Regions from separate parts of the Clostridium sp. 001 genome, predicted to be linked through region 1. Evidence: riboswitches for the same ligand, from Rfam matches in the RefSeq annotation. Region 1 holds a riboswitch; the other holds the start of a gene.
The links. A riboswitch is a leader RNA that binds a small molecule or an ion and turns the genes downstream of it on or off. The one in region 1 is predicted to bind molybdenum cofactor.

Region 1 (11,727 bases):
ATTAGATACATGCTTCTTGCTATTGCATGGCTTGTTGACCGATTAGGTCTAAAACCATAACTATGTTTATGGAATTTGGCTTCACATATAGGCTCTAACACTTGTTTAATACATTGTTGGATAATTCTATCTTCGATACATGGTATTCCTAGTGGTCTAGTTTTACCATTTGGTTTAGGAATTTCCACACGTCTTATACTTTTTGGTATATAGTCTGCTAGTTTATTTCGGATACGTGTAACAAATTTGTCTGTTTTCATATCCTTGAAGTAGCTTATATCAAGATTGTCAGTTCCAAATGTTGTTGAACCTTTGTTTTTCTTGATATTTCTATATGCCAGTAAGATATTATTCTTAGAGGTTATATACTGCATTAGGTCTGTAAACTTTTTATTGTTACAAGATTGATTATACAGATTGTCAAATGTGCCTTGAATTGTGTAATATTCATTATTTCTTAGTAACTGTCTTTTCTCTAATTTTAAGCTTTCCTCCAAGTCTGTTTTCTCCTTTAACGGATTTAACATCTCTTAGTCTTACTCGAACCTTGGTTTTATTCAGTATTTAATTTTCATATAACAAATTGTCTAGTGGCTATTACTAATCTATCATTACGATAGTTATCTTTGCTTCATGCCACCACCATCACTTAGATTAAGATAAGTTATAGATATACTCTTTTCCTTACCACTACTTCATAGGTAGTAAAACCTCCATATTCTAAGCTTTCCTTGTTCCGTTATTATTATCTTTACATATATCCTTAGGTTGTTGGTATAAGCCTGTAAGTTTGATAATGCCTATAACACTATATGGATTTTCATAGTAACTAATTTTACTCATCCACACTTACCACACATATGTGTTATATCCATTTCTAGATATTTGTAGTTTAGACCTGTACATTCCCAACTTTGTCAGTTGCTAAGCAACATCCTAACCATAGATATTTTATAGACACCCGTCCTATCACCACTCGACTACCTCTAGTTCGCATTTCGTGTAGGGATTATTTCATCTACTTACAGTGGCTCTCAGTCGTCTTCACCGAGCTTTCAACCTCTTAATATTTACTTATTAAGACGCTAATCGGAGTATTAGTGGAAACCCTTCAAGGCGTTACTCTATCATTTGATTTCTCGTAATAACAGTTCTAATTTCTGAATTTAATCAGCTAATTAGTCTAAGCTTTTTACTTAGAAACAAGTCGCACAATTATCTACACTATATTTCTTTCAAATACATCTATTTTGCTCTACATATTACTGCAAAAAGTTACATATATATTAACTTATGATCCATCAAATAAAACTGTTAATTTATTTAAATGTGATTCAAATTTATTCTTTCAAAATTGAGCAGTATGATATATCATATAACTAATGTTGGTAATTGTGAAAGAAGGCTTGACATCATTGAAAATTTGGGAAAGAAACCTAATTGTATGTTGGTTAGGAGCATTTGTAACTGCCTTGGGACTAAGCCAAATAGCCCCAATAATGCCCCTTTACATCAAACAACTTGGTATTCATGACATCTCTACTATTGAACAAATATCTGGAGTTGCTTTTGGAGTTACTTTTGTAGTTTTAGCAATATTTTCACCAATTTGGGGATATGCAGCTGATAAAATTGGTAGAAAACCAATGCTCTTACGTGCAAGTATTGGAATGTCTATTGTAATTTCAACTATGGGACTTGCACAAAATATATATCAACTTATTGGTTTAAGAATGCTCCAAGGAGTTGTAGCAGGTTACAGTACAGCTTGTATGACATTAATTGCAACTCAAACTGAAAAAGAACATTCTGGTTGGGCATTAGGTGTGCTGTCCACAGCTTCTATTTCTGGTTCACTACTTGGACCACTTATTGGAGGATATCTTGATGAAATTTTAGGACTGCAATTTACTTTTTTCTTTACTGGTATCCTTATGCTAATTGTTTTTATTTTAACCTTAATATTTGTAAAAGAAGACTTTATAAAATCTAATAAAAAAGTGCTCAGTACAAAAGAAGTCTGGGAACAACTTCCTGATTGTAACTTAATTATTGTTTTATTTGCTACTTCTTTTATTTTGCAGCTTGCTTTTTATTCTATAGAACCAATAATAACAGTATATATATCCCAGTTATCTCGCAGCTCAGTCCATATTGCCTTAATTTCTGGAATGGCATTTTCTGCTTCTGGTCTTGCTAGCATTATTTCCGCTCCAAGGCTTGGAAAACTATCAGACAAAATTGGACCTCAAAAAGTTATGCTTGCATCACTTATTATAGCTGGTTTAATATTCATACCTCAAGCTTTTGTAAAAAATTCTTGGCAACTTATCATATTACGATTTTCACTAGGTTTTGTAACAGCAGGACTAGCACCATCAATTAATACATTGTTAAAGAAAATAACACCAGAAAACCTTACTGGAAGGATGTTTGGTTTTAACATGAGCGCATTTTATTTAGGTACCTTTTCCGGTTCTTTACTTGGTGGACAAATAGCTTCATACTTTGGTATGAAGTATGTATTTTTCATTACCAGTGCACTACTTCTTTTAAATGGTTTATTGGTTTACGAAAAGATCTGCAAAAAATTAGATTCAAATGCTACTACTCCATTAAAAGAGCATATGGTTTAAAAATCGGTTTTGAAGTTCATTAAAAAATATATATTTTCTTGTCATTATCACCTATCAACATCTATAGAATATTATATGTTGAGGGCTAAACTGTATTAAGATATATGTAAAATCATTATTAGGAGATGTGATTTATGTCACAAAAAAACAGCAATTATATCTTAGACATGAAAAATACTAAAATAAAAGAAGTCGTTAGCAATCCCGTTCCTTTATTTAAATCAATGCAGGGAAAATATTTTGTTGGACAAACAAAGCCTATTCAGGTAGATAGTTGTTCAAATGCCTGGTTTGGCTTAGTAAATCCTCATAATTCTGGTGTTAATTTATTTGCGAATGTATTTACTATCTCAAATTTTTCTGATGACTATTTAACTGCTGAAATATGGCTTAATACTGATGTTCCCCCAAATGGGAGTATATCCCATAATGTTTCTCCAAGCAATACAGCTTTAAAACCACTTCCTAAAAACAAAGTAAATATCTACTTTGCGAAATTTACCAATATAGTTTTCAAAAATGGGGTAAATGTATATAAAAGAATAGTGCCCCCAAACACAACATTAGTAGGTGAGGAAGACGGTAAATTTATAGAACGTCCAGGTGGAAACTACACTCTAATTATAAAATCATCAAATCCAATACCTGCAAAAGTAATAGGTGCATTTGGATGGTATGAAGATTTGAGACATTAAAAAAAGAAATGAACGTAAATATTCTAAAGCAAGAAAAAATTCAGCTATTTTAAAAAGCTCAAGTCTATATACTAGACTTGAGCTCTTTTAATAAATATGATCTAATTCTCTTAAATAAATATATTGTTATTTTCCCAGATACAAGTCCTAACACTATTCCAGCAAGCACATCTGTAGGATAATGCACATATAAATATATTCTTGAAAAAGCTATTAAAATTGCTACAGTAAAAAATACTGGCGCATATTTTTTGAAATACCTTGATAATATACTAGCCGCTGCAAAAGATGCTGTAGTATGTCCTGATGGAAATGAATAGGAAGCTGGTTTTGCAACTAAAAGTTTTATAGTTGGGTCAAGATAAAAAGGCCTTGTACGTTTAACAATATGTTTTATCAATCCTTCACCAAATACTGATCCTATTATAATAGCTGTTAAAACCATAATTCCAACTTTTCTATATTTCTTACTTACTATAAGTGCTAAGGAAATTGCAATCCATATAAGCCCTGTGTTGCCAAGCGAAGTAAATGCAATCATAATCTTATCTAAAATTTGATTATGCATATTATTTGCTATATATGAAAGAATACATTCATCAAATTTGTATATTAATGTAACCATCTCTATCTCCCTGCTGTTATATTTAATATGTACAACTTATTAATATACTACATTTCAAATTTAAAATCCACTATTATATTCATTTTTGATCTATAACTTACATATAATTCAAATGCTATTGAAGGAAACACCTTATCTATTGATACTAAAATCACCCATTATATATTAGAACATCATTTAATAATCTCAACTTATATCATGAATTATACTTTGTGATACATTTACTTTATACCATAATGCAGGAAAAATATTTACACTTATAGAATATTTACAACATCTTAATATAATAGGGGGAACTTAAGATGTATAAAAAATTTAAAAAAGTGGTTGCAGCTGCGGTAGGTTTTTTATGTCTATTTTCTTTTCATAATGTACTTGCAGCAGATTCATCAACAAAATATGATGTTACTAGAATATACGGTAATACTAGATATGAAACTTGCATAAATATATGTGACAAATTTGATAACGGCAAGGTTAACAATGTGATTATAGCTAGTGGTAATAACTTCCCTGATGCACTTGCAGGAAGTGTTCTTTCTAAAAAATTAAATGCTCCTATACTATTAGTTGATAAAGAAGTTACAAACAGCATGGATTCTATAGAATACTTAAAAAATCATTTTAATTATGATGGAAATGTATATATATTAGGACAAAGTGCTTCTGTAAGTGAACAATATGTAAATTACATTAAAAATCTAGGTTGTAAAAATATTACAAGATTGGGAGGAACGGATAGATTTGATACCAATAAAAAAATAGTTGATACATTAAACGTCCAAAAAGGAACACCTGTAGTAATAACTAATGGCTATGGCTTTGCAGATGCCCTCAGCGTTTCAAGTATTGCAGCTTCAAAAGGATATCCTATTTTAATGAGTAATTCATCAAATTTATCTAATGAAATTAAACAAAAAATCAAGGATATTCAACCATCTCACGTTTATTTAATAGGTGGAGAAGGCTCTTTAAGTAATAACATAATATCTGAAATAGAAAACACCTCTCTACAATTGGGAGCCAGCAATATAATTAGAATAGGCGGATCTACTAGATATGATACGTCGTTAGATATAAGCAAATATTTTAATATGGCTTCAGATACAGCAGTGATTACGAGTGGAAAAAACTTTCCTGATGCGTTATCCGGAAGTGCTATAGCTGCACAAAAAAATGCACCTATAATACTTACAGATGGGCAGAATATATCAAGCCAGAAAAAGTATTTAGATACTACTGAATATAAAAATTTAATTTTGCTTGGCGGTACTGGAGCAATAAATAACATGTGTGAAGGCATATTAAAAGGCACCATAAGTGAGCTAGATATAATAAAAAGCAAAAGTGTTTATGAACTTAATATGAAAGACAATAACAATCAAAATTATTCTGTATTTATATATAGTGATGATATGCAAACAAAAACTGCATCATTTAACTCAGACGATGATTGGTCTTTACCATGGGCTGGCGCATCAGAAGGAGATACGATAGTTAAAGGTCATTTTAAAATAGCAGTGGCAAAACAGGGTGAAAACACACCTGATATATATGATAATATTAGCAGCGATAATATTATTAATGGTTTTTATTCAGAGGATAATAAAATTAGGATGAATTTAAGTAGAAAGTTAGTCAGAGTTCACCAAAATTCTCAGACTGGAAATCCAGATTTTCTTTTAATAGGGATACCTGAATGCACGAATGCTTCTTATTTAAAAGTGTATTATATAAAAAATGGAAAACTTAATCAAGCAAAATTCCTAGATCCTAATAATAATGATTCTGATGAGGTTTTAACAAGTAATTCTAGAAGTCTTTTCTTTAATCAAACAAAAGATAATATGTTTGAGACATCTCTTTATGATAATGCAAAAACTTTTATGTTTTATATACACTCATGGAAATTTAATTTAGATAGTGGAAATTTTTCATATTTAGGTTATAGATCTATGAGAGTAGATGACTATTATAATTATGGAGATAAAATAAATTAAATAGTAATCTTTCATCATAAAATCAGTAAAACTCTACAAAATTGGAAATGAATCTTTTACAACTTACTGTACAAATTCCATAGTAAATAACCTTAGTTTATACGTGCCATTTTTTCATTGTTTAATCCCGCAGTAAAAACAGAATCGCTTAAAAATAGAGGACCTGCTAAACAACATATAGTGAGTAAATGATGTAAACTAAGGGATTTATGACACCTTGAGTAAGCATACTTTCTATATAAAAGTACATCTCAAAAACCTCCGTTTTTGAGATGTACTATATGGAAAGTTAATTTTCAACATGTCCAACTTATTAGACGTTAATTAATCCCAGTTACTTTGTAGTACAAAGGAGCCCCCATACTAATATAAACAGTGGAATACTTTTTTAATCACAAAATTTACGGATCAACCTATATTAGTTAATCCTAATGCACTCTGCTTTCTTTTTTCTTTAATAGATTCATGAAGCTCATCAGATTTAACTATATTAAATGCATTAGTTGGGCAAACTTCTACACAAGCTGGTCCATTTTCTCTGCCATTACATAAATCACACTTATTGCCTACTATTTTGTACTTAAAACATAACTTGCCATCATCTGTAACTTTTAAGCCATGTTGTACTACCTTTTTTCCGTCATTAAATTCAGGAACTAAGTCAATAGCACCTACAGGACATGCCATAAGACAAGTTTTACAACCTATACAAGTGCTTCTATTTATAAAGACAACTCCGTTTTTATTCGTAATACACTTATTTGGACATACATTAGCACAAGGAGCATCTTCACACTGTCTACATTGAATTGGTGCACTAACTTTAGCTGTTTTTACAACACTTAAACGTGGATAAAATTCAATTTCAGAGCTTTCTGATGTAAATATATCTTTGTCAGAATGAGCTACTACACAAGCTATCTCACAGGTTCTACATCCTATACATTTATTGGGATCCGCAACAACAAAAGTATTCATTATATTTATTCCTTTCTTAATATATATTTTTTACTCCCATTTTTTTACGTAATTCATTGTATGTTTCTGATAAACATTTTTCAGCTTTATCTTGATCCTTTATTGCCTCCACTTTAACTGCACAATATTTATATTCAGGTGTTTTTGATATAGGATCTAAGTTATCAACCGTAAGGTTATTACAAGCTCCAATCCACCATTGATAAGTCATATAAGTATTACCCTTACGAACTCTATCTGTAACTAAGGCTCTTGACATTACAGAACCTCTTCTTGAACTTACTTGTACTAGATCTCCATCATTTATATCAAGTTCTTCAGCATCTTCCAAACTCATTTGAATTTTACCTGGTTCATCTTCAAGTGCCTTAAGAGCACGACAATTACCAGTCATTGTTCTTACAGAATAGTGACCTATTTCTCTAACTGTACATAAGCTTAATGGATATTCTTTATCTGGAGATTCTTGTGTAGGTCTCCATTCCGCAGCAAATAAAATACCTTTTTTACTTGGTGTACTAAAAATATTTCCTTCATAAAGCACAGGAGTTCCAGGATGATCTTCAGAAGGACAAGGCCAAATTATTCCTCCTAACTTTTCCATTCTTTCATAGCTAGCACCTGCAAATTTTGGAGTGAGACTTCTCATTTCATCCCATATTTCTTCTGTATTATTATAATGCATAGGATATCCCATAGCAGTAGCTAACTCACAAATTATCTGCCAATCTGGTTTAATATCTCCCTTTGGTTCAACAGCTTTTCGGAATCTTTGGAAACCTCTATCAGCGGAACTGTATACACCTTCATGTTCTCCCCAGGCAGTGGCCGGAAGTATTACATCAGCATGTAAAGTTGTTTTATTCATAAATATATCTTGAACTATTACAAGTTCTAATTTATCTAAAGCTTTTCTTACATCATTTGCATTTGGATCACTTTGAACACAATCCTCTCCCATTATATAATAAGCTTTTAGTTTATTTTCTTTTAAAACAAGTCTAGGCACTTCTGTTAAATGATATCCGACTTTATCAGGAAGTTCTACTCCCCAAGCTTTCTCAAATTTTTCTCTAGCATCTTTATCCGTAACCTTTTGATATCCAGGATAACAATTAGGAATAGCACCCATATCACAAGCACCCTGAACATTATTTTGTCCTCTTACAGGACCTATGCCAACACTAGGCCTACCGTAGTTTCCTGTCATTAAAGCTAAGCCAGCTAAGCCTTTAACTACATCTACAGCTTGACCAAATTGACATACTCCCATACCATAAAGAATCATTGGATTTTTTGCGTTAGCATACATTCTCATGGCTTTTTTTATGTCTTCAGCAGGGACTTTTGTTATTCTTCCTGCATATTCTGGATCATACTTTTGTATAATTGACTTATACTCTTCAAAATTTTCAGTATAATTGGCAACATATTCCTTATTATACAAGTTTTCATTAAGGAGTACATTGGCAAATGCATTTACAAGCGCCATATTTGTACCACCTTTTAATGGAAGCCAAAGATCAGATATTCTCACACTTTCTGTGACCCTAGGATCTACAACTATAATTTTTGCTCCTTTTTCTTTTGCTTTAACTATTCTTCTAGCAACTATAGGATGAGATTCTGCTGGATTATATCCAAATATAAGAAGTAAATCTGCATTTTCAATTTCAGGGATAGTATTTGACATGGCTCCATTTCCAAGTACTGTAGCTAATCCTGCTACTGAAGGGCCATGACAAACTCTAGCACAGTTATCCACATTGTTTGTACCTATTGCAGCACGTGCAAATTTTTGCATTACATAATTTGTCTCATTTCCAGGACCTCTAGAACATCCTGTAGTCATTATAGAATCAGCACCATACTTATTTTTTATTTCTGTTAATTTTTCTGACGTAAACTTAATAGCCTCATCCCAAGTTACTTCTACTAATTTACCATTTTTCCTTAACATAGGTTTTTTTATACGTGGAGTTAGAAGTTGAGGATCATTTAGATAATCCCAGCCATAGCGTCCTTTAAGACAAAGAGTTCCTTCATTTGTTCTTCCATTAGCAGGTTCTGCTCTTACTATTTGTCCATCTTTAACAATTAGATACAGTTGGCATCCAGCACCGCAATAAGGACATACAGTTAATACCTTTTTTTCCATTAATAATTTCACTCCTTTTTCTTTATAAATAGACGTAATCATAACTCTCACCCCTTTTATTTCAGGGTGTGGTAGAGCCTAAAATCATTATCACTCAAATTTCTATGTATCCTTAAAAATACCTTGAGTAATAATATGCTTATATATTTTGTGTATAAAATAAAAGTTTAAAATATTTTGATAATATAAAAAATTCATACTCATAATAGGCATAGTTTACCTCTATGAATATGAACTCCTTTGCAAAATAGCAGGCATAAAAATTACTTTTCACACCCTAAACGTCTATATTAGCCTTAACCTATTATCCTTTAGCCTAAGGTTAAATATGGATCGGAGTTTATTTAATTGTATTTTGATAATATAGTTTTTATTAACTAATGTGTACATATTTAATTATTTCACATTAGAAGTTTCAAGCGTAACAATACAACCTATATACTTTCAATTGCTCTTTTTAAACTCCATTGTAAATTAACAATAGTTCTTTATGTAAACATTTTACTACATACAGTATCAACCATAAACCATTATTTGAATTTCATATATGATACCACTATAGTATTACAATTTATAATAACCAAACTCATAACATATTTTAGCAATCATTATTTCAACAAGCTGCCAGAAACAGGTCTCTAGAATTAATTTTTAAGAAGGAATATGCTAAATACTCTAATTACGTTAATTTATATTTATATATTTTTCTTTTTATCTTTTAACATTCCTCTCAATTACTCCTTTAATTTCATCTTTTCAAGTTATGACGCCGAATCATTCTCAGTTATATTGTCCTCAGTTCCATCATCATAAATTTCAATTATTTATACTAGCCTAATCATTTCTATATAAATTAGTAAATAAGGAAAGTAGATATAATATATATAGTTATAAAAAAAATTTTTTAGTACTTGTTAAATAAATTCAGTAAAGTTGATAATACTAATTACGAGATATTCATATTTTACCATAAATATAAATTTTGTATGGTATAATACGCTTAAGAGTATTTTACAAATAACAATTTCATTTGTAAGGGGATATTATGCTTAAAGAGATAGATAAAAAGAAAAAAATACTTGATAGTAAAAGACCATTTGATAAAACTGCTATTAAAAATTTGAAAGAGTATTTTGATGTGGAACTTACATATAACTCAAATGCTATTGAAGGAAATACCCTTACAATTACGGAAACTAAAGTTATTTTGGAAGATGGAATCACTATTGGAAAAGGAAAAACTCTTAGAGAACACCTTGAAGTAATTAATCACAAAGAAGCTATGGACTACATTGAAGATATAGTTGATAAAAATATAGATATTACCGAAAGCATTGTAAAAAACTTACATTGCATTATTCTTAAAACTATAAACAATAAAAATGCAGGAAGATATAGAAATGTGAATCTACTCATAAGCGGCAGCAAACATAGACCTCCAGAGCACTTCTTAGTTCCACAAGAAATGGAAGACTTAATCAAGTGGTATAACGAAAATAAAAATAAATTGCATCCTATAAAGCTTGCAGCAGAATTTCATCATAAATTTACTTTTATACATCCTTTCATAGATGGAAATGGCAGGTGTGGTAGATTACTTATGAATCTAATTCTTATGAGGTGTGGGTATCCAATCACTGTTATAAGAATAGAAGACAGAAATGAATATATGAGTGCTCTTGAAAAAGCAAGTGTTGAAAATAATTTAGAGGATTTCATAGGTATTGTTGCTGCAGCAGTAAATAGAAGCCTAGATACATATTTGTATATTTTAAAATAAAAATACATTTTGAGATATACTAAAAAAAGTAATCTTAATTTGTGTACTTATTTAAATGAGATACATAGGGGGATAATTTATGATTAACAATATCGATTTACCTAAAATAAAGCAAAAGATAATGTTTATGCAGAGTAATCTAGAAAAATTAAACAAATTACAAAAGATTGATAAGGATATATTCATAGAAGATTTTAGGAATGTAGATAGTGCTAAGTACCTATTACAAGTAACAATTGAAGCAATGCTTGATATAAGCAATCATATAATAGCTAGAAATAGATGGGGAAGGCCAGAAACTAATAGGGAAAGTTTTGAGATACTTGCAAACCAAGGCATTATTGAAAAGAAATATATAAATACTTACTTTGCTATGGCAAAATTCAGAAATAGAATTGTTCATATGTATTTTGACGTTAACAATGAAATAATCTATGAAATAACACAAAATAATTTGAAGGACTTTGAAGTTTTCATTAAAACTATAGTTAAAAATATTAATTTCTAATTGAGTTTAGAAAAACAACTTAAAAACCGGAGGTACTAATGTGCTAAATATAGAAAATAAAATAGAGAACTTAAAAAAATATTTTAGTCAGCAATCTGATATTTTAGCAGTATGGATAGTAGGTTCTTATGGGACTGAATATCAAAGAGAAGATAGTGACATTGATTTTGCTATACTTTTTGATAAAGATATAAATGATTTAGAGGAAATGAATTTTGCCTGTGATATTACAGATGTACTTAAAATAGAAAATATTGATACTATAAATTTAATGAAAGCACCAATTACACTTCAATTTAAGACAATAAAAGAAGGCAGAAACTTATATGAATCAGATTATATTAAAG
Region 2 (11,727 bases), 1.3 Mb from region 1:
CAATCATCCTAGTCACATGAGGAATAACCAAGCCTACCCATCCAATTATTCCAGCCATAGAAACAGAGGCAGCAGTTAATAAAGTAGAACAAAATATTAAAATAATTCTCATTCTATCTGTATTTATTCCTAGTGATTTTGCTTCTTCTTCACCAAAAGAAATAACATTTAACTTCCATCTCAATAATAAAATTGGAACAACTCCTATAATAAATGTAATTAAAAGAATATGAATTTCTTTAAAGGTTATGGTAGAAAGACCACCCATAAGCCAGAACGTTATTGCTGGAAGTTTACTGTCTGGATCAGCTACATATTTTGTTAAAGAAATAAGGGATTGAAAAAGGGATGATACCACTATACCCGTAAGTACCAATATTAAAGTTGTATTATTACTACGTCCAATAACCTTACTAACAGCATAAGTAATAAGAACTGCACCCATGCCAAAGGCAAAAGCAAGAAATTGTACTCCTGCCATATTAAAAGATAATAAAAGTCCCATTGCAGCACCAAAACCGGCACCTGCTGAAGCACCTAATATATCAGGAGAAACCATAGGATTTTTAAATAGGCATTGATATGTAGTCCCAGCTACTGAAAGTGAAGAACCAATTAATAACGCAGCTATAATCCTTGGTAATCTTATTTTAAATAATACAGTATCAACATTTTCAGACCAGATTTGAGGTAACCCAAATATTTTTGCATAAAATATATAAAAAAGATCTTTAAATGATACTGAATACCTTCCCATAGTAAATGAAATCAAAAATGTAAAAAGGGCCAGGATAATAAGTATAATTTTTATAGATATTATATTGCTTTTTTTTACACTTTCTCCTCTTAACGTTTGCATGAAACAGCCTCCTACTCCTATTTTGTTTATAGAAAATGTCTCTTTAATGTAAAATATTTTAGTTAATCATAGGTATGCAGGCTTTGATTTGCTGTCCATTTGAATCAACTGTAGTTATAATTTTTACATTAATACCATATGCTTTTTTAAGCATATCCTCTGTTACAACCTCATTCACGCTGCCTACTGTAAATACATTGCTTTTTTCCATAAGTGCCACTTTTGTGGAACATAGAAAAGCATGATTGGGAAAATGTGAAGTCATAACAACTGCTAATCCTCTTTCAGAAAGCTTATTTATCTGTTCTAGTACTCTAATCTGATTTCCAAAATCCAAATTAGAAGTTGGTTCATCCATTATTAACATTTTGGGCTGCTGAGCAAGAGCCCTAGCAATTAAAACCATTTGCCTTTCACCACCGCTTATTTCCGTATATACCTTGTCCTTTAGATAGGATATTTTCAAAGTATTTATGGCCTCTTCTGCAATGTCCATATCTTCTTTTGTAGGAGAAGAAAACATTGAAAGGTGAGCAGTTCTCCCCATCAATACCACATCAAAAACTTTAAATGGAAAAGGGGGTGTATGTGCCTGAGGTACATAACCAATAGTTTTAGCTAATTTCTTTCTAGACCAATTATGTATATTCTCTCCATCCAAAAGTATTTCCCCACCCTTTAACTTTAAGAATCCTAATATAGTCTTAAAGAAAGTTGTTTTTCCTACACCATTAGGTCCTAACAAACATAATATTTCTCCCGAGCTTACATTCATAGATATATTTTTTACTATAATGCTTGTACCATAACCACAAATAGCGTTTTTAACCTCTAATTTCATATCAGTTCTCTCCTTCCTGCAATAACCGAACATCCTTCCTTTGCCTAGGTGTCATTAATTTTGTCAAGTTTTTGCCAATACAGATATATAAAAAATAGGCACATGCCAAAAGCACATACCTATTCTCTCGATATTTGCAATGGCCTTCTTCTCAAACACGGAAAGCACATCATTTTCATGACATACTCATTGGTTTTATCTCCATAGGCTTAGCGTTAGGATCAAAAACTTGAAGTCCTGTAATATTATACTTACTTATATATTTTTTCTAAAAGATAACGCCTTCTAAGTGCTAAATCAGCAAGAATCCTGTTTATCACAGGGGAATTATATCATACTCAGTTGAGAGAAGATCTATAAAGGCCATCTTTTTTCTTAAAAGTTCTCCTCTACCTAAAAGAAGCTTTATTACTTCACTTACTTCAATTGAAGCTGCTAAAGCTGGTATAAATGATGGATTACCCATTTCCTTTTCAATTCCTTTAGATGTTTGCTTATCTACATTATAAATCTTATTTAAGGTATCATCCCCTGGAAGTATAGTAGTAATTTGAGCATACCATCCTGCTATGGCTCCATAAACCATTGGTATATTAAGTTTTTTGCAGCTGCGTTGAAGTAATAATCTTGCTGGTATGCTGTCAAGAGCATCTACTACTACATCGTGATTACTTAAAATACTGCAAGCATTATCTTCCGTAAGCATTTTTTCTAATGCTTTTACCTCTATTAGTGGATTTACTTTTTCCATTCTAGCCTTTGCTTCCTGTGCTTTGCTAAAACCTATAATGTCTGTACTTGAAAGTATTTGCCTATTCAAATTAGATTCCTCAAATACATCCCCATCTACTGCAGTAATATTTCCTATTCCTATTCTTCCAAGCATTTCAATGACATAACCACCAATTCCTCCACAGCCTACAACACAAACTTTAAATTTCTTTAAGCTATCATTTTCTTCTTTTGACAGGGTTTTCATATTTCTAACATAACGTTCCAAATTTAACCGCCTCCTACTGGTGGGAACAATGACAATACATCATTGTCATTAAGTTCTGTATTTGCTTTACCATCCCTACCATTTATAAGTAAAATAGCTACTTCTTCTTCCTTAATATTTATCTTTTTAAATATATCCGCAGGTGTTACGGGCTCGTTAAATTTTAAAAATAATTTTTTATCTCTATTTTCTCTAAAATAAGCAAATAGTCTAACTTCTATTTTCAAATTCACACCTCCTTAAAAACAGAATTTATTTAATGTTTCTTCTATAGGTATATCCTATTTACCCAATTATATATATTTAAAGCATAAATTGTACCAAACATATTTATAAAAAATACTTAATAACCAGAACATATATGATATACTGATTATTAAGTACTGATAGTAAATGCAGCAATAATAGCATTGCTATTTGAGATGAAAAACAATATATTATTCTATATTAACAAAATGATCAAATAAAGAACAATGTATTATTTTATACTAATAAAATGCTCAAATAAAGAGCAATGTTACTTTATATCTTTGAAAAGTGTTCGAATATTATAAAAATGCAAGCTTTATGAAACCATTTTCACTTAGATTATTTTGTGATATAATATTCACACAGATAGTTTCTACTAAAATTCAAAATAAATTTATCATATTATTATATCGCAAATTTAGTCTAAAATTAAAAAATTTATAATTTCATTAAAAAATTTATAATTTCATTAAAAAGAAACAGCCTATGTTTTAGTCATAATATTAAATTGTGTGGAAACACAGGTAAAAAGAACTACAATACTTAAACTTAGGTAATTGCGAAACTCACTGATAAAAATGAATAAAAGATGTTTAGAAGTTGCAAAAGCATTGTTAGAAGTTTAAATACAAACTTTTATGATTTGAAATAACCATATTGATAAAAAAGGGTGCACGAAATAAAGCAAAGATGGGTTCCTATTTTTTAAAAATAAAATTTATGCAATTAATGGTTTTAGGCTTCGTATATATTCATTTTTATGTATTTTATTTGCTGCAATGACTGTTATTAGCTGAGTTATACCGGATAGAAGTAAGTCAGTATGAAGCGTTAGCTCATTTTGTGTCTTACGATCCACAACGCAATAACTGCCTTTGAAATGGTTGATGTTTTTCTCGACAACAGTCCTGATTTTATAAGTGTTTTCCCATTGGAGATTTCCACGAGTAGTTCCAGGATATGCACGAAGATTCTTTTCAGGATAAATGTAAAACATTTTTCCGCAGGAAGATTTTGTACATGGATTTTCACATAGAGTTACACGTTTGCTCTTTTTAGTTTTTTTATTGTATACCCATTTCATTTTGGGACATACGAATTTCATTGATGGAATTCCAGAACGTAAGTGTGTTTTACTACCTTCTCGTTTCATTGGAAGCGAATGGTCATAAGGACAGCATGGAATACCATCTTCATTTAAAGGGCAGTCGGATTCTTTTGATGCAAGTTTAGTTTTTAATGGAATAAATGCCTTTTCAAATTTCAAATCATGCAAAATGTATCGATAAATCAGAATGCTGTCAAAAGCAGCATCACCTAAAAAGATTTTTGGATTTATCAAAGGATGTTTTGCAAAGAAATCCATAAGAACAGGTATAAGAGCTTTAGAATCAGCAAGAGATTTATCTTCATCTGGTGAATCAGATTTTTTCTCAATAACAATATCAGGATGTGCTTTAAGGAAATTCTGATTGTAAAATGAAATATCTCTTACAATACCAAGGCCGTTGGTTACAATGCCAAATTTAAAGGCATAACAGAAATGCCCGTTAATATACATCTGCTGAACAGCATGATTGGCATTAGCATGAGAAGGCATGGCACCGTAAGCAGCTTTATAAGGATCATAGGAATCATTTAAACCATGTACTTTCTTAAAAGTCTTAAGCTGTTTTATGATACGATTAGCATATTTAGGATTATTTTCAGTAACGAAAGCTTCAATACCAGAAGTATCAAAAATAGTCATAGAAGCAAGTTTGGGGTCAATTTGCTGGCATATTGGTTCAGTAATATCAACGAGATTATCAAACATCAATTGTAAGTCCAGAATAAAATCCTGTTTAAAACGTGTGAATTTAGAAGCATCAGGGACTTTAAGGAAACCGCAGAAATCTCTTAACTCTTGAGAATATTTAAGAAAAATAATCAAAAGGGAATCAGTAGGAATAGAAAAAATGCGCTGCAAAATCAAAGCACGGAGCATGGCGTAAAGACTATATTTACGGGGCCTTCCGATAGAAGCATAAAAATGATTTATGAAGGAAGCAGGGATTAAATCATCAAGATTAATAGTATTTTCAAGTAAAGAAAGAAACTGAGGCTTGTTATTTTGAAATTTTTCTTTGCAATCAGAAAAAATATCTGCCAAAGAAAGCTGTTTATATGGTATCATAAATATATACTCCTTTCTGAGGTATATGGTGATTTTGTTTCTTTTCAATTCAATTTTACCATAAATCAGTGAGGAGTTATTTTATTTTGCAACAAAAAATACACCGCATTTATGAGGGTTAAGGCGTTTCGCAAACGCTTAATACTTAAACTTAAAGAAAGGAGTGTAAGAATGTGAAAAGTATACTAACTACTTGTCCTTATTGTGGAACAGGATGCACATTTTTCTTAAATGTAAGAGATGGAAAAATTGTTAGTGTAACCCCAGATGATAATGTAAATTCAGTAAACCAAGGGAAGCTTTGTTCAAAAGGACGTTTTGGTTTTGATTTTGTACATCATAAAGATCGTCTAACTAATCCTTTGATTAGAAAAGAAGGAAAGCTGGTTGAGGTTACATGGGAGGAAGCAATTGGCTTTATTGTTTCTAAAATCAAAAAAACTGTAAAAGAATATGGTTCTGACAGTGTTGCGGCTTTTAGTTCAGCCCGATGTACTAATGAAGAAAATTATCTTATGCAAAAATTAATGCGTGCAGTGATTGGTACTAATAACATTGATCATTGTGCCCGTTTGTGACATGCTCCTACAGTGTCTGGTCTAGGCACAGCATTTGGCAGTGGAGCAATGACAAACTCAATACATGAACTTGATGAAATGGGACCTAAAGATGCTATTTTTGCAATTGGTACAAACACTACAGAATGTCATCCTATAATTGGTATTAAAATGCTAAAAGCTAAAGAGCGCGGTACTAAGCTAGTAGTGGCTGATCCCCGCAAAACCGATGTGGCATTACATGCTGATATTTGGCTGCGGCATAAACCAGGTACAGATGTAGCACTTCTAAATGGAATGTCATATGTCATATTGACAGAAGGACTAGCTGATGAAGCATTTATTGCTAAAAGAACTGAGAATTTTGAGGCTTTCAAAGAAGTTGTAATGAAATTCACGCCAAAGTATACATCAAGTATAACTAAGGTTCCAGCAGACAAGATAATAGAAGCGGCAAGAATTATTGCTAAGGCTGATGCTGCTGCTTTGTATTATACTATGGGTATTACACAGCATACTACCGGTGTTGATAATGTACTATCTACAGCAAATATCATGATGCTTACTGGTAATATTGGCAAGCCTAAAGGAGGAGTTAACCCTCTGCGTGGTCAGAATAACGTGCAAGGAGCATGTGATATGGGAGCTTTGCCTAATGTCTACACTGGTTACCAACCAGTAACTAATCCTGATGTGAAAGCTAAATTCGAAAAAGCATGGAATGCTCAGTTAAGTGATAAAGTTGGACTTAATATTCCGTCTATCTTGAATGCAATTGAAAAAGATGAGGTCAAAATGCTGTATGTATTTGGTGAAAATCCAATGCGCAGCGACCCTGATATAAATCATGTGGAACATTGTTTAAAGCATTTGGATTTTTTGGTTGTTCAAGATATTTTCTTAACTGAAACAGCTAAAGTTGCTGATGTTGTTCTTCCGGGCGTATCCTATGCTGAAAAAGATGGAACTTTTAGTAGTACTGATCGTACAGTGCAGCGTATTCGTAAGGCTGTAGAACCAATAGGTAATAGTCTTCCAGATTGGCAAATACTCCGGGACATTATGAATGCAATGGATTATCCAGCAGATTATAGTTCTCCTGAGGATATATTTGATGAAATGAGATCTTTAACACCAAGTTATGCTGGTATTAGTTATAAACGGTTGGAGAATGGTGGCATTCCATGGCCATGTCCAAATGAGAATCATCCTGGTACACCTATTTTGCACATTGGTAAGTTTTCCCGTGGTTTAGGTAAGTTTTCCACAATTGAGTATAAAGAACCTGCTGAGCTTCCTGATGAAGAATATCCATTGATGCTGACTACTGGACGTATCGTTACTCAATATCATACAGGGACTATGACAAGACGTTGTTGGGGCCTAAATGGTGCGGATCCAGAAGGATTTTTGGAAATTAATCCTACAGATGCAAAAAATCTCAATATTGAAGACGGTGATGAAATTAGCGCATCAACACGACGCGGCTCATTAATCACAAAAGCACAAGTAACAACTAGGGTACCAGAGGGATTAACATTTATTACTTTCCATTTTACTGAGAGTCCAGCTAATATTTTGACTAATAGTGCCCCTGATCCTGTTACTGGAACACCTGAGTTTAAAGTTTGTTCGGTAAAAATAAAAAAATTAGATTTCTCAGATTTCGGATGTCAAAAGCGTAAGATTTTCCGTAAAAAGAGTATGCGTAAAGACGCTTAAGGAGGTAATTGTATTGAATACCTTTGTTGTTGCAAATCCCCATAAGTGCATTGGATGTAAGTCTTGTGAAATTGCCTGTGCAACTGCACATTTAGATGTTAGTATACTTACTGCAGGATCTGCAGGTGTTCCTTTTTCACCTCGTATCAATCTAATACGGGCAGAAAAAGTTACCGTGCCGATACAATGCAGGCAGTGTGATGATTCACCTTGTGCAAATGTTTGCCCGGTAGGTGCAATTGTTCATCAAGAGAATAAAATTGTTGTAAAAACAGAATTATGTATTGGATGTAAAATATGTATGCTTGCTTGCCCATTTGGTGCTATGGATATGGTACCACAATACAAAAATAGCCATAAACAAACACAAATCTTAAATGTAATCACTAAAGAAGAAAGTGAGAATAAAGAAGTTATGGCAGCACATAAATGTGATTTGTGTGCAGGCAGGCCTGAAGGTCCAGCTTGTGTAGAAGTTTGTCCAGCTGATGCCTTCGTCATAGTTAGTCCAGAAGTTATAAATAATAGTATTAAAAATAAGCGTCAATCTAATGCTTTAGAGTTATTAAAAAATAAAAGCATATAAAAATTGAATTAGTTTTGGAAAAATGTACCTAGATTTGAATAAATCAAATCTAGGTACGTTATTGTATAAAGAATAGCATTGAGATTATACTATTAATATTTAAGTAGGTAGTCATCAAACGAATAAGTGGATTGGAAAAGGAGGAACAAAATGGACAAAAATATTATATTGGAAATTATAGAGAGCTACTGCAAAATACATAAGGATAAGAAATGTCTAGCATGTTCTGATGCTTATAAAATAGCAGAAAAACTGAAAATAAATATTTCAGATATAGGAAAGTTATGTAATGAAAATTCTATAAAGATCATAGGTTGTCAGCTTGGCTGCTTTTAAGGCATTTGAAAGAAAATAAGCTAGCATACTGACTAGTTATTTCTTTGAAAATGCCTAAAATATTAATTGATAAAGAGGTGATCAAAAATAGTGACTAATAAGTATACTATACCCAATATGATTTTAATTGGTTCAACTGCTAGAAACAGTGGGAAAACTACTCTTGCTATTTTAATAATAAATAAATATAAATTAACTAGACCAGTGATAGCACTAAAAGTAACAACTATTCAAGAGAAAAACGGAAAATGCATTCACGGAGGAGAAGGCTGCGGGGTATGTTCAAATTTGAAAGGAAATTTTGAGATAACGGAGGAATTAAATGCAGCTAATAATAAAGATACTTCTCTATTATTAGCTGCGGGAGCAGAAAAAGTTTACTGGTTAAAAACATTAAAAAATAATATGTCCGAAGGATTTAATGCGTTTATTACCCAAATACCTGAAAATTCTCTTATAGTATGTGAATCAAATAGCTTACGAAAAGTTGTTAATCCAGGTGTTTTCGTTATGATCAAAAATACCAAAGACAGTCAAATGAGAAAGTCAGCAAGTGAAGTTATAAATCAAGCTAACATAATTATAGAAAATAATTTTAATGATAATTTTGAAAAAGTAATAAAAGAAATAGCTAATATAATTAAATGATACTATAATTTTAAATTTACTAAAGCTGTAAACAATGCTTAAGATAAAGGAGTTTGTAATAAAAATTCTGTAAAATATAGCTTTCTATGATAAAATCAAAATATCATAGGAGGCTATTTTGTTATGTAAATATATCTTGACAAATGTAAACTATATTATTATAAAGGACTTAAATGAACAAATTACGAAAGGGATGTATTTATGACTGATTATTTTGATTTAATCAAGCAACGTGAAAGCTGCAGAAACTATAAAGAAAAAGAAGTAGAAAAGGAAAAGTTAGTTGCCTGTATAGAAGCAGCTAGAATTGCACCCTCAGCTTGCAATGGTCAACCCTGGAGATTTATTATTGTAAATAATAAAGACCTGTCACCTAAGGTTTCTAAATGTCTTCAAGATCTAGGAATGAATAAATTTACAGATAATTGTCCTTCATTTATTATTGTACTTCAGGAAAAAACAGATATTAAAGCTAGAATTGGTGGTAAAATTAAAGATCAGGATTATGCCCCCATAGATATAGGAATTGCAACTGCTCACATATGTCTAGCAGCTACGCAGCAAGGACTATCTACCTGTATAATGGGCTGGTTTAATGAAAAAAAGCTTAAGGATTTACTCAACATACCAAATTCTAAAAGAATTAGACTTGTCATAAGTGTAGGATATTCTGCAGATACAACTCTCCGCAATAAGGTACGTAAAAGCCTAGATGAAATTGCTCAATTTATAGACTAAGCCTTATATGAAATTCTATATTGAAGGTTGGCTTAAGTCAACCTCTGAATATCTCACTCAGCTGCAAACTTATATTACTTACCACCTTTAAAATGGTAACAAATAATTTTAAATTGTTTATTTTATAAGATATAATAGTAAATATAAAAACTTGTATAATTAACTTATACATCTAATTACATAGGCTGTGTACATGCTTAGAATAGAGAGGTGCTTTCATGTCTGTATCCATTGGAATTTTAGCTTCTGTACCATTAATAAGTAGAATAAAAACTTATCAGCATATATTAAAAAATGAGAATAACATAGTACTAATACCTTACGAAAATTTAAACGATGTTGAAAATTTATTTATAAAAAACATGCCACTAGTAGATGCATTTTTATTAGGTGGAGAACTTATTTTTTCAAAAATAAGTGATGATTTAAAATCTACAGTACCCTGTTTTTATTTAACTGTATCAAATGAAGATTTATATAAGCTATTCCTAAAATTAATTATAGAAAATAATAAATTTGACTTTTCAAGAACTTATATTGATTTCTTAAATGAAACAAATGATTATATGGGAATTAAAGAAATTTTACCTAAAGATAATTTCCCATATACATATTATTTTAAAAATGATAATACAATTTATGAAAAAGTATTGGATAAACATATAGAATTGTGGGAAAATGGATTAATAGATATATCTATTACACGAGTTGGAAATCTTGAAAAACCACTGAAAGATATGGGAATAAAAACTTTTTATATTTCCCCATCCTCTAAAAATGTAATGAATGCTTTAGCTAAAGCTGTGAATTATGTAAAAATAAAAAATTTTGAAGATAGCCAGATTACTATAGGACATATCTCTATTTGCGATATTAAACCACACAATACTACCTTTAATTATGAAGAAGAAGTACGCCTACTAGCATTAAATAAATCTTTAATTGACTTTCAGCATGAACACAATCTGCCAAATTCTATAGTAAGAAATGATATTAACTTTGAAATTATAATTTCAAAGAAAATTCTTAAAGAATTAACTGGTAATTATAAATATTGCTCGCTTCTTAATTATATAAAAACTTCAAATACATTCAATTTAAATATAGGTTGGGGTATTGGCAGTACAATTATGGAAGCAAGAAAAAGATCAATAAGTGCAAATATCGAAGCTAATAGATATGATAAAAATTGCAGCTTTATTCTAAATGAACAAGACCAAATTATTGGACCATTATCAGAAAATATTTGTATCCATTTTATAGAACATAACAATTCAGATATAGAACTAATTAGCAGTAAAACAAAACTATCTTCCGTTACAATACTAAAATTAATTGGAATCACTAAGAAGTTAAATACTAATGAAGTTTCATCAGACGATTTATCCTTTTATATGGGTATCACAATTCGAAGTGCCAATAGAATACTGAATAAACTGTGCAAAAGCGGTTTTGCAAAATCTATAAATAAAAAATCAGATAAGTTAGTAGGACGTCCAAAGAAAATTTATTTGCTTTATTTCGATTATAATTCCAAATTTTAATGGTCTGTAAATAATTTTTTCTAAATGCTTTTTATTTTTCATGAATGTCCATGTTATATCTTTGTAATTTATCAACAAAATAAAGTACTTACAAAAGCTGCCATATTAAAGATGTAACTTTATAGTGCAGAGATCACAGGATAAAAATTATCCATGCGATCCTGCACAGATCATTGGGCCATCATTCTTTTTATTAAAATATCAAGCATAATTTGTAAAAACTTTATTCACTTTCTGAAACATTACCAATTTTCAGCTTTGTAAAAGCTATCACTAGTGACATAACTACACAGGCGCTTAAAAGACATACTGAAGCTACAACCCAATCAGCTTTTGGACCCTTAAGAGCAAATATACTAGTTATTGATCCTAAAATAATAGGAGATACAAATTGTCCCAATCCCTGTAAGGCAACAGATACTGAAAAAGTACGTGCAGAAATAGATTTATCAGAAGAAACTACTAACTTAG

Region 2: linked by a shared signal. The riboswitch ahead of B5S50_RS21080 (ABC transporter ATP-binding protein) and the one ahead of fdhF (formate dehydrogenase subunit alpha) in region 1 are both predicted to bind molybdenum cofactor.

The regions. Positions count from the first base shown of each region.
Region 1 is NZ_CP020473.1:1,239,798-1,251,524, forward strand. Features, by position in the region: gene ltrA (group II intron reverse transcriptase/maturase) at 1-497, opposite strand, end outside; gene B5S50_RS21790 (hypothetical protein) at 721-843, opposite strand; gene B5S50_RS05575 (multidrug efflux MFS transporter) at 1,416-2,636, shown strand; gene B5S50_RS05580 (DUF6143 family protein) at 2,771-3,331, shown strand; gene B5S50_RS05585 (phosphatase PAP2 family protein) at 3,396-3,956, opposite strand; gene B5S50_RS05590 (cell wall-binding repeat-containing protein) at 4,259-5,956, shown strand; gene B5S50_RS05595 (4Fe-4S dicluster domain-containing protein) at 6,365-6,934, opposite strand; gene fdhF (formate dehydrogenase subunit alpha) at 6,951-9,092, opposite strand; molybdenum cofactor riboswitch at 9,312-9,443, opposite strand; gene B5S50_RS05605 (Fic family protein) at 10,138-10,872, shown strand; gene B5S50_RS05610 (DUF86 domain-containing protein) at 10,952-11,380, shown strand; gene B5S50_RS05615 (nucleotidyltransferase domain-containing protein) at 11,421-11,727, shown strand, end outside.
Region 2 is NZ_CP020473.1:4,531,620-4,543,346, reverse strand. Features, by position in the region: gene B5S50_RS21085 (iron ABC transporter permease) at 1-859, opposite strand, end outside; gene B5S50_RS21080 (ABC transporter ATP-binding protein) at 918-1,700, opposite strand; molybdenum cofactor riboswitch at 1,829-1,947, opposite strand; gene B5S50_RS21075 (HesA/MoeB/ThiF family protein) at 2,017-2,700, opposite strand; gene B5S50_RS21070 (MoaD/ThiS family protein) at 2,703-2,927, opposite strand; partial or broken gene B5S50_RS21065 (transposase) at 3,781-5,125, opposite strand; gene fdhF (formate dehydrogenase subunit alpha) at 5,299-7,404, shown strand; gene B5S50_RS21055 (4Fe-4S dicluster domain-containing protein) at 7,418-7,990, shown strand; gene B5S50_RS21050 (hypothetical protein) at 8,141-8,326, shown strand; gene B5S50_RS21045 (hypothetical protein) at 8,417-8,974, shown strand; gene B5S50_RS21040 (nitroreductase family protein) at 9,176-9,712, shown strand; gene B5S50_RS21035 (hypothetical protein) at 9,931-11,256, shown strand; gene B5S50_RS21030 (MFS transporter) at 11,480-11,727, opposite strand, start outside.